2 regions of the Marinobacter sp. JSM 1782161 genome follow, and region 1 is predicted to be linked to the other one. Evidence: predicted binding sites of a transcription regulator. Region 1 holds the regulator's gene; the other holds the start of a gene.
What was found. Region 1 encodes LexA, which represses DNA repair genes until DNA is damaged. Its sites were predicted from a motif close to CTGTNTNNNNANACAG; they were not measured.

Region 1 (7,044 bases):
GTCGATGTCGGACAGCGAGACACCTGGCTCACTGTAGGCAAAGTAGTAATCGTATTCCGTCAGCACCGGGTTGAAGGACCCGTCCACCGTCGGCGTGGCGAACGCCGAGCGGAAGGACACTTCTTCACCGCGAAAACGCAGGATGTGGTTCCAGATGACCTCAAGCCCGCTCTGGGGAATCGGGAACGGGCTGGTGGCGATGGTGGAGCGAACGCCATTGCCGTTATCGAGTAGCTCGGCGTGCCTCGCGTTATCCCTGAGCCGCTCATAGATACGCTCCGGATAGGCGGCCGTGCGGCGCGTCTGATAGACCGGCATGACGTAGTCGGGACCATACTGCGCCAGCAGCTTCCGGTGTCCGGCCGTTAGCTTGTCACCATAGAGAGCAGCGTTCTCGGCCGTGATCACGAACAACGGCTTGTCGTCCGGAAACGGATCGGCTTCGATCTCGCCTTCCCGGTAAGTCGCCGGTGGTTCGGCGAGCCCGCCATCCCACGCGGGGATCGTACCCGAGCCATTGCCGGCCCGCTCTGCCCCCACCGGGGTCAAATCCTGGTCCAGGCGCGCGGCCTCGTCCTCGGAGACACTGGCCAGGGACGGGGCAGCCAGCCCAAGGAGGGAAACCAGCCCCAAAGTCGCGACCGAGCGCTTCGCCTTGTGATTACATTCCAACAAATCGTCCTCCCGCATCAGGAGCCGATACCCGGGGATATCGCCCCTCCAAACAGATGTGTATGTTCAGCGCAGGCGACTTTTTGCCTGATCGTTGCAAATTAAACAAGTGTTTAATTGTAGGAAGTTGTTAATCCTCACCAAATGGCCGCCCCGCCCTGGAGCCCATCCGCCACTTCTCCCTGTGCTTCCCGGCGGAGACCGTCGCAACGCCGCCCGCACATCCACGGACACGGCAAGCGAAACCGGAATCTGTTAGACTGGCCCATCAGCTCAACCACCGGATCCGCGGAGTCGTTCATGGCGTCACAGTGGCCCACATTCACCAGGCAGAAGCTATTCCTGGCCAATACACTGTTTCGTCTGGCCGAGGAGCAGGATCAGGCAACCAGTCGCGAAGCGAGCTTGCAGGGTGGAGTTGCGCTACTCTCCGAAACCCGGAGCGCCCTGCTCTCCCTGATTGCCGACCTGTATCAGGTGAATCCTGCATCCAGGAACAGCATCGACGCCCTGGCAGAGGCCATTGACTACACCTGTCGCGAGGTGGAGGAATTGCGCGCGCTGGCCACTGAGCCAGGATCCTGGTGGCAACATCTTGATGGGCTACTGGCCGAGCAGGCCCGCCCTGTCGACCGCAAGAAAGCGGAAGCCCAGGACAACCTGATCGCGGTATCCGCCCAGTCCGGACCGGACCGTACACCGGCAGAACTGCTCAAGACGACCGAAGCCATACGCCGCTATATCGACGGCGTGCTGGAAAGGCACGAAGAGTGGTAGGCTTTCGATCCTGACGAGGACCGACGGCATCAAACGCCAAAATGAATCGAATTGAGAAGGCCGAAAGCCTTCCGATAAAGGCTGTATTTATGTCCACATCCATTCTGGAAATCGTAGAACTCCCCGATGGCGATTTTGCCCTGCAGCGGGTCGATGACGATTCGGCGCCTCTGGTCCGCATCTCCTTCTCCCAGGAAGCGCGTGACATGATGGAAGATCGCGACCTGTCCGTGGCAAAGGCCATGATGACAGCCGGTATCGAAGCGGTGGGCGACATTGCCCACGCCATCGATTGGGAAGACGAGGATGCGGAGCTACCCGCTCCCTCCCAGTCCCGCACGCTGCACTAGTCGACCACACCGTATACCCACGCCAGGGGCCGGACGCTACAGGACGGTCTATGGCGGCGGAAGCCGGCCATCCGCAGAATGCCTTAACTTGAAGGGTTCCGAGCAACGTCGGATGGCTTGGCGAAGAATGATGATCATGGAAGGGGAATTTCGAGCGCCGAGTACGCTTCTGCGGGAGAGCCGTCGGGCGCGGTCGTCCATTCCCATCGTCGGCACACCGAACCACCACGGCCAGGCCAGCTATCTGCCGGCGTTATCCATTTACCAGCCAATCTCTACAGGCCGGCCACGACGGCCTGTGAATACGAACCAACCCGCGCAGTAGGTCTTGCCGGGCCGGGAACCACACCGCCGTTTACGTCATCCAGACGCCCACCATCCAACGACGACGTGCCCTGCGTTACAACTCGTCCGAGCATGAACCATCAGGGCGCAGCCTGCCCTGACACGACCTCACCGAATGCCTTACCCGGACATGATGCCCGGAAAGTCGCCCGGCCTAACGCTGCCTCAGAACCACGCCGTGGCTCTCCCCTTTGGCAGAGGCCTGCTGCAAGCGATCCATGGCGGCCGTTCCCGGCGTGCCTGCGGTCCACATCACCACCGCGTGGCAGGTACCGGCCCGCAGCGCGCGCTCCGCCAATTCCTGGGCGTCAAACTGATCGTTTGAGCGCAGGACCAGAATCTCGCCGGCAACAATGCCATGGGTCTGCTGCCACTTCTGCATCAACGCCTGGGGAGGATCGATCCAGGCCAGCCAGCGACGCTCCTGGTTCAGCTGGGTCAGCATGGGGAGCAGCAGCTGCATGTTCTCGACCTGACCTTCCGGCAATATGATTTCGGTCACATTGCCCTGGGGCTCGCGAGCCGGAGCGTCAGGCGTTTCCGGAGCCCGAAGCGGGCGCTCCTGCGAGTGGATCGCCACCGGCCTGGCCAGACGGCTCCGACGCTTCAGCGATCGGTCCGCCAGCGCCACGGGCACCGGATTCTGGGAAAGAGTCTGGTTAAAACTGAGCTGCTCCACGGGACACCTCCGAATGTCGCACGGGCCAGGCTGTCAGTGCATATCCGACCGACGGATCACACCGACACCCAAGCCTTCGATAAACAGTTCCTGCTCGGTCAAATCAACGTCAATGGGCTGGAATTCCTCGTTTTCCGGCAGCAGGTAAACGTGGGTCCCTTCACGCTTGAAGCGCTTGACGGTCACCTCCTCACCTACACGGGCCACGACGACCTGGCCGTTCTGGACGTCCTGGGTCCGGTGGACGGCCAGCAGGTCGCCGTCAAGAATGCCAATGTCCTTCATGCTCATGCCGCGCACACGCAGCAGGTAGTCGGCAGACGGGGAAAAGAAGGTGGGTTGCAGGGCACAGTAATCGTCAATGTGTTCCTGCGCGAGGATCGGGCTACCGGCCGCCACCTGCCCCACGATGGGCAAACCGGGATCCTCTTCCGCTTCAGGCAGGCGGATGCCGCGGCTGGCGCCGGGCACCATCTCGATTGCGCCTTTACGGGCCAGCGCCCGCAAGTGTTCCTCAGCCGCGTTGGCCGACTTGAACCCCAGTTCCCTGGCGATTTCGGCCCGGGTGGGGGGATAACCCGTGTCGTCCACGTAGCGGCGGATTACGTCCAGAACCTGGGATTGTCTCGGTGTCAGCTTCATGCCGTTTACCTGTCTTTATATACAGTACGAGTGACTATATACAGTATTTTATCCAGTGTAAAGACTGGAGACAGGACGGCGTCGCATCGCGCGACTACTTGACCGTGAAAGACTTCCTGGGCCGGTAGGCCATACCCTCGACGTCCACCTTGTCCACCCGGGCGCGGTCGGGGCCCTTGTGCAGCCACTCAACCAGGGACTCTACGGCCGCTTCATCGCCACAGGCGAAGACTTCGACCGAGCCGTCTTCCAGATTCTTCACGTACCCGGTCAGCCCCAGCGCCCTGGCCTTTTCCTGGGTACTGGCCCGAAACAAAACGCCCTGAACCTGTCCATAAACACGGGCTTTCACACATTGCTCTTCCATTGCAACCTCCCGGAAAGACTCTGATCTGTGACCTCGTGGGTGATACCCTAACCCGGCGCGACGTCGCTGAAAATATCGCGCCGGCAAGCGTACCGCTACCAGCGGTATTTCCCCCAATTCTCGGGGTTGGCCCAATACCGGGGGTTGTTCCACTCCCGAGGGCGATTATAGGTTTCGATGTCGTAGGTGAACAGTTCGGTACCGTCGTCAAAACGGTCATGACGATGGAAGGCAAGCGCGACCATGTCGCTGAAGGTCCAGCCGTCGTCCGGTGTCAGACTGACCGCGACACGACGCGCCCCGGCATTGCGCAGCCAGCCCAGGAACTGCCGGGCTTCTTCGTGGGACAGACGGCCCATCAGTTCAGTAACCAATGCCAGATCCGCCACGGCCTCCTGGTGCTCAACAACCGCCAGGGGCGCTTCGGAGACATCCGTCAGTTCGATACCGGCGTATTCAGCCCAGACATCGCCAATATGTCGGGCGGTTTCCCCCGCGACCAGCAGCGATTCGGGCCGGTACTGCCCCAGCAGCTGTTTCAGGCTTTGTTCCAGCATGATGTTCCCATCCCGGTGCATGGAGCCGATCAGTGTAACAGTACGCGCGTGGAATGGCGCATCCGGCCGTCGCCTCGGCAGGCGGGCCGGATCGTCCCGGCACGGGTCCTGCTTGAACCACATCACCACCGGGATTGACGCGGCCACAACGAACTGCGACAAAGCCTACAGGAACCTCACAGCGGCCAACCCAACCAAGGAGCCGAAATGACAATGGAACAGGCGTGCCGGATGCCCAGCATCCTCAACAACCAGGACGGCGAGGAACGACGCGTCGGCGTGGAGATCGAGATATCCGGGCTCTCCTACGACAGCCTCGTCCGCCTCTGCGGCAAGCTGCTCAAAGGGGAGCCGCACCTGACATCCCGCTACGTCACCCGCCTGGATACGCCCCAGGGCGAATACACCATCGAGCTGGATTCCGACCCGATCAAGGACCTGGACCTGCAGGACGACCGGCTGCCCGACTCCATACGCGAACTCGGCGGCCACGCCATGGAAGTGATCGACGCAGCGGCCGAACGCATCGTGCCGCTGGAGATCGTCAGCCCGCCGCTGCCGCTGTCGGAGCTGGAAACCATGGAGGAACTCTGTAACAAGCTGCGCGACGCCGGTGCCGTAGGCAGTCGCGAGGCGCTGATCTACGCCTTCGGCCTGCAGCTCAACCCGGAGCTGCCCAACCTGGAAAGCGGCACCCTGCTGGCCTACCTGCGGGCTTTCGCCGCGCTCTACGAGTGGCTGAAATCGCGTCACCAGTTGGATATCAGCCGTAAGTTCACTACCTACATTGAACCCTGGGACACGGACTACGTGGACCTGATCATGCAGCCGGACTATCAGCCCGACCGCGCCACTCTGATGAAGGATTACCTGCACTACAATCCGACCCGCAACCGTGCGCTCGACCTGCTGCCGCTGTTCTCCCACCTCGACGACGACCTGCTGCGACAGTACGTCGACGACGAACGCATCAAGGCCCGCCCGACCCTGCACTACCGCCTGCCTGACTGCGACATCGACAACCCGCGCTGGCACTTCTCCGACGTGTGGAACGACTGGGTGGTGGTCGAGGAACTGGCAGCGGACGCAAAACGGCTGCAGGACCTGATGGCCGCCTACCGCGAAAGCCGCAAGTTCAGCTTCCGCAACCTGACCACCAGCTGGAAGGACCGCTGCGAGGAATGGCTGGCTCAGAACCTGGCTTGACCATCGGCATCAGCGGCCCGTCGCGACAGCGCCTGCCCCATCGCCTGATGCGCCTGGGGCTGAGACTGTTCGGTGCGCGTCCGCTGTTCATTCGCCCGGGCTCGCGGGTGGACGTGTCCATGCTGGACGGGCTGATCCTGTCCGGCGGCACCCACGTCCATCCCGACCGGTTCGGCCAGACGCCCGAAGTACGAGCCCGATACGACCGACTGCGGGACGAGACCGACTGGCGCCTGCTGGCGGAAACCGAGCGCCTGCACCTGCCGGTGTTGGGTATCTGCCGGGGGGCGCAGCTGATCAACGTGTTCCGCGGCGGCTCCCTGTGCCAGAACGTCACGCCGCTGCGGGTCAATACCCGGCACCGACCGCTGCTGCTGCCGCTGCAGACCGTTCGCCTGGTCCAGGGCAGCCTGCTGGGCCAGATCATGCTGGGGCCCACCATTGGAGCCAACCGCATTCACAGCCAGGCGATCAAGCGGCTGGGACGCGGTCTGCGGGTGGTCGCCCTCGACAACGACTATTTTGTGCAGGCGGTGGAGAGCGAGGAAGGGCAATGGCTGTTGGGTGTCCAGTGGCATCCGGAATACTTGCTGTATCACCCGTTGCACCGGCGGATTTTCGAGTGCTTCGTGCACGCGGCCCGGCAACAGAAGCTGCGGCGCCTGGGACAGAGTGAGGGCAGCGCCCTGTGACGCGGCCCGGTGAGCAAGTGCTCCGTTCGCCGTCCGGTCTGAACGTCGCCGGCACCCGCAGCACCGTGTCGATCAGCGCCTGGTCAGATCGCCGCCAGGTATTTGGCCAGGACCGCCTTGAGCTGGCGCAGGCGTTCCGGCTCCTGTTCATTGCCGTCAAGGTGGCGCTCCACGAACTGGCGCAGATCCTCGCGCGTGCGGATCGTCGACGGATCGGCGCCGGTCAATTCCCACAGCACGCGCTGTTCGCGAGGCGTCAACCTGACCTGTTGTTCATGGACCAGCATGAAACTTACTCCCGATATCCGTGTCCGTTAGCACCATGATTCCCGAAGGGAAAACCAACCGACAACCACAAGGAAGACCCGCATGCCAATAACCCCGCTCCGTTCATCCCGTACGGGCCTCAAGTCCCTGGCATTCGCCGCCGTGCTGCTGCCCTCACTGGCCGCCGCAGGAGAAGTCAGCGTTACCGGCGAGGGCAAGGTGCAGTATACGCCCGACAGCGTTCGTCTGCAGTTCACCGCCCGCGGCGAGAGCGCCGATTCCCAGGCCGCCATCCACACCGTGGAGGACAAGATCGACGCCTGGGAGAACAACATCAGCGCCTACCGCAACCAGTTGGACAAATACGACACCGCCACACTGAACCTCTACAGCCGCCAGCTTCCGGTGGAACGGGACAGCGACGAACCACCCAAGCGTCACAGCGTCGCCACCCAGTCAGTCAGCTTCACCCTGCCTGCACTGGATTCCC
Region 2 (7,044 bases), on a different contig from region 1:
CGTCCCGGTCCGCTGAGATGAAGCGCTCGAAGAGGAGTTCCACCTGTGACGGATCGACGGCGGTGATGCCCAGGCAGTAGCAGACCACGGAGTTGGCGGATGACCCGCGGCCCTGGCACAGGATGCCCTGGCGTCGGGCGAACGCCACGATGTCGTGGATGGTCAGGAAGTAGGGCTCGTAGGCTTTCTCCCGGATCAGCGTCAGCTCTTTCTCCACCAGCGCCCGCTTGTCCGCGGGAATACCGTCGGGGAAGCGCCAGCGAATGCCACGCTCGGTGAGTTCGCGCAGGTAGCTTTGCGGTGTATGGCCCTCCGGTACCACCTCCGGTGGATACTGGTAGCGCAGCTCGGCGGGGCTGAAGGTGCACTGGTCGGCAATGATCCGGCTCTGCTCGATCCAGGCGTCCGGGAACAGTTTGCGCAGGGTATCGATCGGACGCAGGTAGCGCTCGCCGTTGGCAAACAGGCGATGCCCCGCCTCGGCGACGGTGCAGCCGTGGCGTACGGCGGTCAGCACATCCTGCAGCGGTTGCCGGCCGCGCTGGTGCATGTGGACGTTGCCGGTGGCCACGACCGGCAGGTCCAGGCGACGGGCCAACTGGTGCCAGCCGGTCATGTTGTCTTCATCGCGGTCGGTCAGGGGGCGCTCGGCCATGATCCAGAGGCGGTCGGGGAAGTGTTGTTTCAGCCAGCGACCGACGTCGAGCTCGTTGGAGTCCACCACCGGCGCGGCTCCCCACAGGGCCAGGCACTCGTCCAGGGGGTGGGTGTCCAGATCGTCCCCGAGGAGCGTGTAGTGCCCTTTCTCGGCGCGGCGCCGGGCGCTGGTGATCAATTGGCAGAGCTGGCCGTAGCCGGTGCGGGTGCGGGCCAGCAGGACCAGCAGGCCGTCCGGCGATTGCAGGCGGAACTCGCTGCCGGTGATCAGCTTGACCGGGCTGTCCTTCAGGGCGGCAAAAGCGCGCGGCATGCCGGCCACCGAGCATTCGTCGGTGATGGCCAGCGCCCGGTAGCCGAGGCGGGCGGCTTCCCCGGCCAGTTCGTGCGGATGGGAAGCGCCGCGCAGGAAGCTGAAGTTGCTCAGGCAGTGGAGTTCCGCGTAGCTCATGGTTTTACCCGAACCAGCCGTGGATGAACCAGCCGCCGGTCACGTCCCGGAACAGCCAGCCGGTCTGGCCGCTGTGCAGCCGGGCGATGTAATAGTCGCGTTGGACGCGCTCGCCGTCCCACCAGCCGGCGCTGATGCGTTCGGGGCCGGCCAGCCAGAGTTGCGGCATTTCCTGTAGCGGCTGGGGCGCACGCAACAGCCACAGCGGTCGGCGTGGCAGGTCGCTGGCTGTTGCCGCCATGGCCCGCATTGGAGACGCGGTCCAGGCCTGCTCGGGGCGGTGGTCGGCCCGCAGGGTCGGCCGATGCAGGGCGTCTTCTCCCAGGCGCGCCTGCAGCCGGCTGAGCAGGTGCTGGCGGGCTTCGTCGCGGGCGTTGGGAGTGTCGCCGAACAGGTCGTCGCCGGTCGGCGCTTCCCGCCCGATAAAGCGCCGCACCTTGAGGGACAGGCCAATGGCTGGCGCCTCCAGGGTGTGCCGGTCCAGTTTCAGGTGCGCCAGGTCGAGAAAGGCGCTGGCACGGTGTTCCGGCGCGGTGGAGCGAAGCGGCAGAGAGGTGACCGGCTGACTGCGGTGACGGATTTCCAGTTGCAGTGTGTCGGTGTGCTGCTGGCGCCAGCGCAACTCCGTTTCCAGTTCCTGCAGGGCGCGCTGCAGGGGAAAGAGCAGGCCGCTGCTGTGTTCCACATCCTCGGCGAAATCCAGGCGGCGGTGAAAGTAGGGTGGGGGTTGCCAGTCTGACTGCGGATCAGCGGCCCGCCCCTCGATCTTCTGCAGCATCAGGCAGGTCTCCGGTCCCAGGCGCCGGGCCAGCTCCCGATCAGGCAGGGTGAGCACCTGCCCCAGAGTGTGCAGGCCCATGCGCTGCAGGCGTTCGATGGTTCGCTCGTCCAGGTCGGTGTGGCCGATGTCTAGGCTATCCAGGGAGTGCCGCAGGCGCCGGGTGTCATCGGTGCAGTGCCCGCTGTTGCTGCGCGCCAGTAGGCGGGCGCCCAGGGGCGTGCTACCGCAGGCCAGCTGGGCACTCAGGTGGCGTCGGCCCAGCTCCGCTTCCAGGGTGCGCCACAGATTGTCCAGGCCGCCGTGCAGGCGACGCAGGCTGCCGGCCTCGACCAGGAGGCCGTCCGGTGGGTAGAGGCTGATGCGGGCGGCCTGGCGGTAGAGCCAGGCAGCTTGCTGCTCCAGAACCCGGGCCTGCTCTTCCATGTCGGCGGGAATCAGTTGCAGGCCGTCCGCCAGGGCGCTGGCGGTCTGGGGGCTCTGGCCAATCGTTACGCCCGCCCGGGCGGCTTCCGGGTTGAGCTGGGTGACCCGTGGCGGGTATCCGCTGACCAGTGCCATGGGGCGGGGCGAGGTCTCGCTCTGGCTGAAATGCTCCAGCAACAGGTGGGGAAAGTGCAGGTAAAGCCACAGCATGCCGGATCTCAGTGCGGTTGGGGCCAGGGGCCGCGGATGACGTTGCCAGGCAGGGCTTCGGCATCCTGTGCCGGAGCCACTGGCGCCAGGGGCAGGGTGAGGCCGTCGACGGGCCAGCCGCCACGGCGTTTGAGGATATTCGCCTGCAACTGGCCGTTCGCCAGGGGGGTCAGCTGCAGGCGCAGGGCAGCGGGGGAGGACTGGTCGGCATAGCGCGCGTCCCGGAACAGGACGCACAGATTATCGCCCGCTTCGGCGGCCAACTGGATTCGGCGGATGTCGCTGCGCCTGGCGGTATCGAGCCAGATCATGGCCAGGCCGGTGGTGTGCGAGCGCAGGCAGTTCTCCAGGGCCCAGAGCCGGTCCTCCCGGCTTTGGGTCTGCATACTCACCACCTGGTTCAGCTCCACCTGCGCCCGGGCCAGGGCCGGTGCGTAGGGTGTGTGGGGCGGGTCGATCCAGAATACGGTCTGCCCGGCACGGGACAGGCGGCACAGGGCCGGCAGCAGCAGGCGCAGTTCGCCAATGCCGGGGGCGGGGGTCAGGCATTCAATCAGGGCGCCACGGGGCCAACCGCCGCCGGGCAGTTGCGCGTCGAGCGCGGCAAAGCCGGTGCTCTCCGCTGCCGCACCCAGGACCTGCTGGTGGCGGCTGGCCTGCCAGATGCGGGCGTTGTCGAGTAGCTGGTCGAGGATCTCGCGCATGCGTGTCTCTCTGCGATACTGTTTATTTATACAGTATAGGTTGAGGGTGGTCGTTTGCAAAGAGTGGGATGGCTTGCAAGGGGGTTGACCTGTTTCGGGGTGGGGCGCAGGCTGTGACTGACCATTCCGGACCAAGGAGGAAGTCATGTCAGAGTTGAAATCCGAGTCCTGCGAAGCCTGTCGTGCCGATGCGCCCGAGGTCACCGGCAAGGAGCTCGATACCCTCAGCGCCGACCTGCCGGATTGGGTGGTGGTGACCCGGGATGGCGAGCGGCAGCTTGAGCGGGTATTCCGCTTCAGGAATTTCGCCGAGGCATTGGCGTTCACCAACAAGGTGGGCGAGTTGGCCGAGTCGGAGGGGCATCATCCGGCCCTGCTGACCGAGTACGGCAAGGTCACGGTTCACTGGTGGACCCACAAGATCGGCGGCCTGCATCGCAACGACTTCATCATGGCCGCTCGTACCGACGACCTGGCGCACTGAGTCTCGGTAATTCCCGCCGGACCGGTGGCTTACGCCGGCCCGGACAATCCGTTATCATGCGGCGTTTCGCTGGAAAGCGGCCGTGCCGCCGTTTTCCGTCTCCGAGATTGAATGAGAGGCTGCCTGCGGGCTTCCGGCGGCGGCCTTTCCGGATGGCTGTGATAACGCATGGAACATACATATCGTCTGGTGATTTCCTGTCCTGACCGGGTTGGCATCGTGGCCAAGGTCAGTAACTTCCTGACTACCTACAACGGCTGGATCACCGAGGCCAGCCACCACGCCGACAACCAGGCCGGCTGGTTCTTTATGCGGCACGAGATCAAGGCCAGTTCCATTCCCTTCGGCCTGGATCAGTTCCGCGCCGCCTTCGAGCCGATTGCCCGGGAATTCGACATGACCTGGCATGTGGCGGATTCCGCCGAGCCCAAGAAGGTTGTGCTGATGTGCTCCAAGGAGTCTCACTGTCTGGCGGACCTGCTGCACCGCTGGCACAGCAAGGAGCTGAACGCGGAAATCGTGGCGGTGATCTCCAACCACGACGACCTGCGCCGCATGGTGGAGTGGCACGATATTCCCTATCACCACGTACCGGTGACCAGGGACAACAAGCCCGAAGCCTTCGCCGAGGTGAATAATCTGTTCGCCCACTACGGCGCGGATGTGATCGTGCTGGCCCGCTACATGCAGATCCTGCCGCCGGAGGTGTGCGAGCAGTACGCCGGCAAGGTGATCAATATCCATCACAGCTTCCTGCCGTCGTTCGCCGGCGCGCGTCCTTACCACCAGGCTTACAGTCGCGGGGTCAAGCTGATTGGCGCCACCTGCCACTACGTGACCCAGGACCTGGACGAGGGGCCAATCATCGAGCAGGACGTCATTCGCGTCAGCCACAGCGACACCATTGAGGACATGGTGCGACTGGGCAAGGATGTCGAGAAGAATGTGCTGGCCCGAGGCTTGCGTTCGCACATTGAGGACCGCGTCATCACTCACGAGAACAAGACCGTCGTTTTCACCTGAACGCAGGTTTGATCCGGAGGTCGCCCGACCTCCGGAAAGCTGACTTCCTTCCTTCATTTAGACGGCATTTCGATGTCACCCCGGGGCCTCGATTGTGGTATCATCGACGGCTTATAAATCCGCCCTGGGGAGCCTCTCACGTGCGAGAGGGGCCATGTTTCCCCGGCGAATAAAGCAGCGTCCGGCAAGGTCGTTTCCGGTGGCCGAAGAAGCCAGTCCGGAAAGCCAGTGTCCGGGAAGCGGAGCCAATGCCGATTCCCGCAAGGACGACTTCCAGCAAACGCAAAGGAATCCTTCTCGATGGGTGAATTAGCCAAAGAGATCCTGCCCGTAAATATTGAAGACGAGCTGAAACAGTCCTATCTCGATTACGCCATGAGCGTGATCGTCGGGCGGGCCCTGCCCGATGTCCGCGACGGCCTCAAGCCGGTTCACCGTCGTGTCCTGTTCGCGATGTCGGAGCTGAACAACGACTGGAACAAGGCCTACAAGAAATCCGCCCGTGTGGTGGGTGACGTCATCGGTAAATACCACCCGCATGGCGATTCCGCGGTTTACGACACCATCGTGCGGATGGCTCAGCCGTTTTCCATGCGCTACCCGCTGGTAGACGGCCAGGGTAACTTTGGCTCCATCGACGGTGATAACGCGGCGGCCATGCGTTACACCGAGATCCGCATGGAGAAGATTGCGCACTCGCTGCTGGCGGATCTGGACAAGGAAACCGTCGACTTCGTACCCAACTACGACGGCACCGAGCAGATTCCCGACGTCCTGCCGACCCGTGTGCCCAACCTGCTGGTCAACGGTTCCTCCGGCATTGCCGTAGGCATGGCGACCAACATTCCGCCGCACAACCTGAAAGAAGTGGTCAGCGGCTGCCTGGCGCTGATGGATAACCCGGATATCACCATCGATGAGCTGATGGAATACATCCCGGGGCCGGATTTCCCGACCGAAGGCATCATCAACGGCCGTGCCGGCATCATCGAGGCCTACCGCACCGGTCGCGGTCGCATCTATATCCGTGCCCGCCACGAGATCGAGGTGATCGACAAGAAGACCGGTCGCGAGGCCATCATCATCACCCAGCTGCCGTACCAGCTTAACAAGGCCCGTCTGATCGAGAAGATCGCCGAGCTGGTCAAGGAGAAGCGCGTCGAGGGCATCTCCGAGCTGCGCGACGAGTCCAACAAGGAAGGCATCCGCGTGGTAATTGAGCTGCGCCGGGGCGAGAACGCCGAGGTGGTGGTCAACAACCTGTTTGCCCACACCCAGATGGAAACCGTGTTCGGCATCAACATGGTGGCGCTGATCAACGGCGAGCCGAAGATCCTCAACCTGAAGGAAATCCTGGAAGCGTTTGTCCGTCACCGGCGCGAAGTGGTTACCCGCCGGACCATCTACGAACTGCGCAAGGCCCGTGAGCGCGGCCACATCCTGGAAGGTCTCACGGTTGCACTGGCCAACATCGACGAAGTCATCGAGCTGATCAAGCAGTCCCCGTCCGCGGCGGAAGCCAAGGAAAAGCTGCTGGCCAAAGGCTGGCAGCCGGGGCAGGTGTCCGACATGCTCGAACGCGCCGGTCAGGACGCCTGTCGTCCGGACGATCTGCCGGAGATCTTCGGCATGCGCGACGGGATCTACCACCTGTCGCCGGAGCAGGCCCAGGCCATTCTGGACCTGCGCCTGCACCGCCTGACCGGTCTGGAAACCGAGAAGCTGCAGAACGAATACAAGGAAATCCTCGACAAGATCGCCGAGCTGATCCACATCCTCAGCGAGCCGGCGCGCCTGATGGAAGTCATTCAGGAAGAGCTGGAAGCCATCGTGTCCGAGTTCGGCGACGAGCGCCGCACCGAGATCACCAGCTCCCGCCGCGACCTGACCATCGCCGATCTGATCGACGAGGAAGACCTGGTGGTGACCATCTCCCACAACGGTTACGCCAAGACCCAGCCGGTGGAGGCTTACCAGGCCCAGCGCCGTGGTGGCCGTGGCCGCTCCTCGACCGCGATGAAGGAAGAGGATTTCATCGAGAAGCTGCTGGTCGCCAACTCCCACGACACCATCCTGTGTTTCACCAACAAGGGTAAGGTGTACTGGCTGCGGGTGTTCGAGATTCCCCAGGCCAGCCGCGGGGCGCGGGGCCGGCCGATGGTCAACATTCTGCCGCTGGACGAGGATGAGCGTGTCACCACCTTCCTGCCGGTGCGCGATTATCCGGAAGACCATTACGTGCTGATGGCGACCTCCGCCGGTGTGGTCAAGAAGACCCCGCTGCCGAACTTCTCGCGCCCGCGCAGCAGTG

Region 2: the regulator LexA is predicted to act here: its motif matches at 3,245-3,260, upstream of imuA (translesion DNA synthesis-associated protein ImuA).

Annotation. Positions count from the first base shown of each region.
Region 1 is NZ_WSSA01000003.1:106,921-113,964, forward strand. Features, by position in the region: gene GQB00_RS13205 (DUF1329 domain-containing protein) at 1-633, opposite strand, end outside; gene GQB00_RS13210 (DUF6586 family protein) at 973-1,449, shown strand; gene GQB00_RS13215 (hypothetical protein) at 1,539-1,799, shown strand; gene GQB00_RS13220 (cell division inhibitor SulA) at 2,299-2,823, opposite strand; gene lexA (transcriptional repressor LexA) at 2,857-3,465, opposite strand; gene yccX (acylphosphatase) at 3,560-3,832, opposite strand; gene GQB00_RS13235 (DUF6231 family protein) at 3,928-4,536, opposite strand; gene GQB00_RS13240 (amidoligase family protein) at 4,597-5,595, shown strand; gene GQB00_RS13245 (gamma-glutamyl-gamma-aminobutyrate hydrolase family protein) at 5,571-6,287, shown strand; gene GQB00_RS13250 (hypothetical protein) at 6,371-6,574, opposite strand; gene GQB00_RS13255 (SIMPL domain-containing protein) at 6,657-7,044, shown strand, end outside.
Region 2 is NZ_WSSA01000002.1:92,614-99,657, forward strand. Features, by position in the region: gene GQB00_RS00420 (error-prone DNA polymerase) at 1-1,108, opposite strand, end outside; gene GQB00_RS00425 (Y-family DNA polymerase) at 1,113-2,522, opposite strand; gene imuA (translesion DNA synthesis-associated protein ImuA) at 2,531-3,226, opposite strand; gene GQB00_RS00435 (4a-hydroxytetrahydrobiopterin dehydratase) at 3,372-3,710, shown strand; gene purU (formyltetrahydrofolate deformylase) at 3,879-4,733, shown strand; gene gyrA (DNA gyrase subunit A) at 5,034-7,044, shown strand, end outside.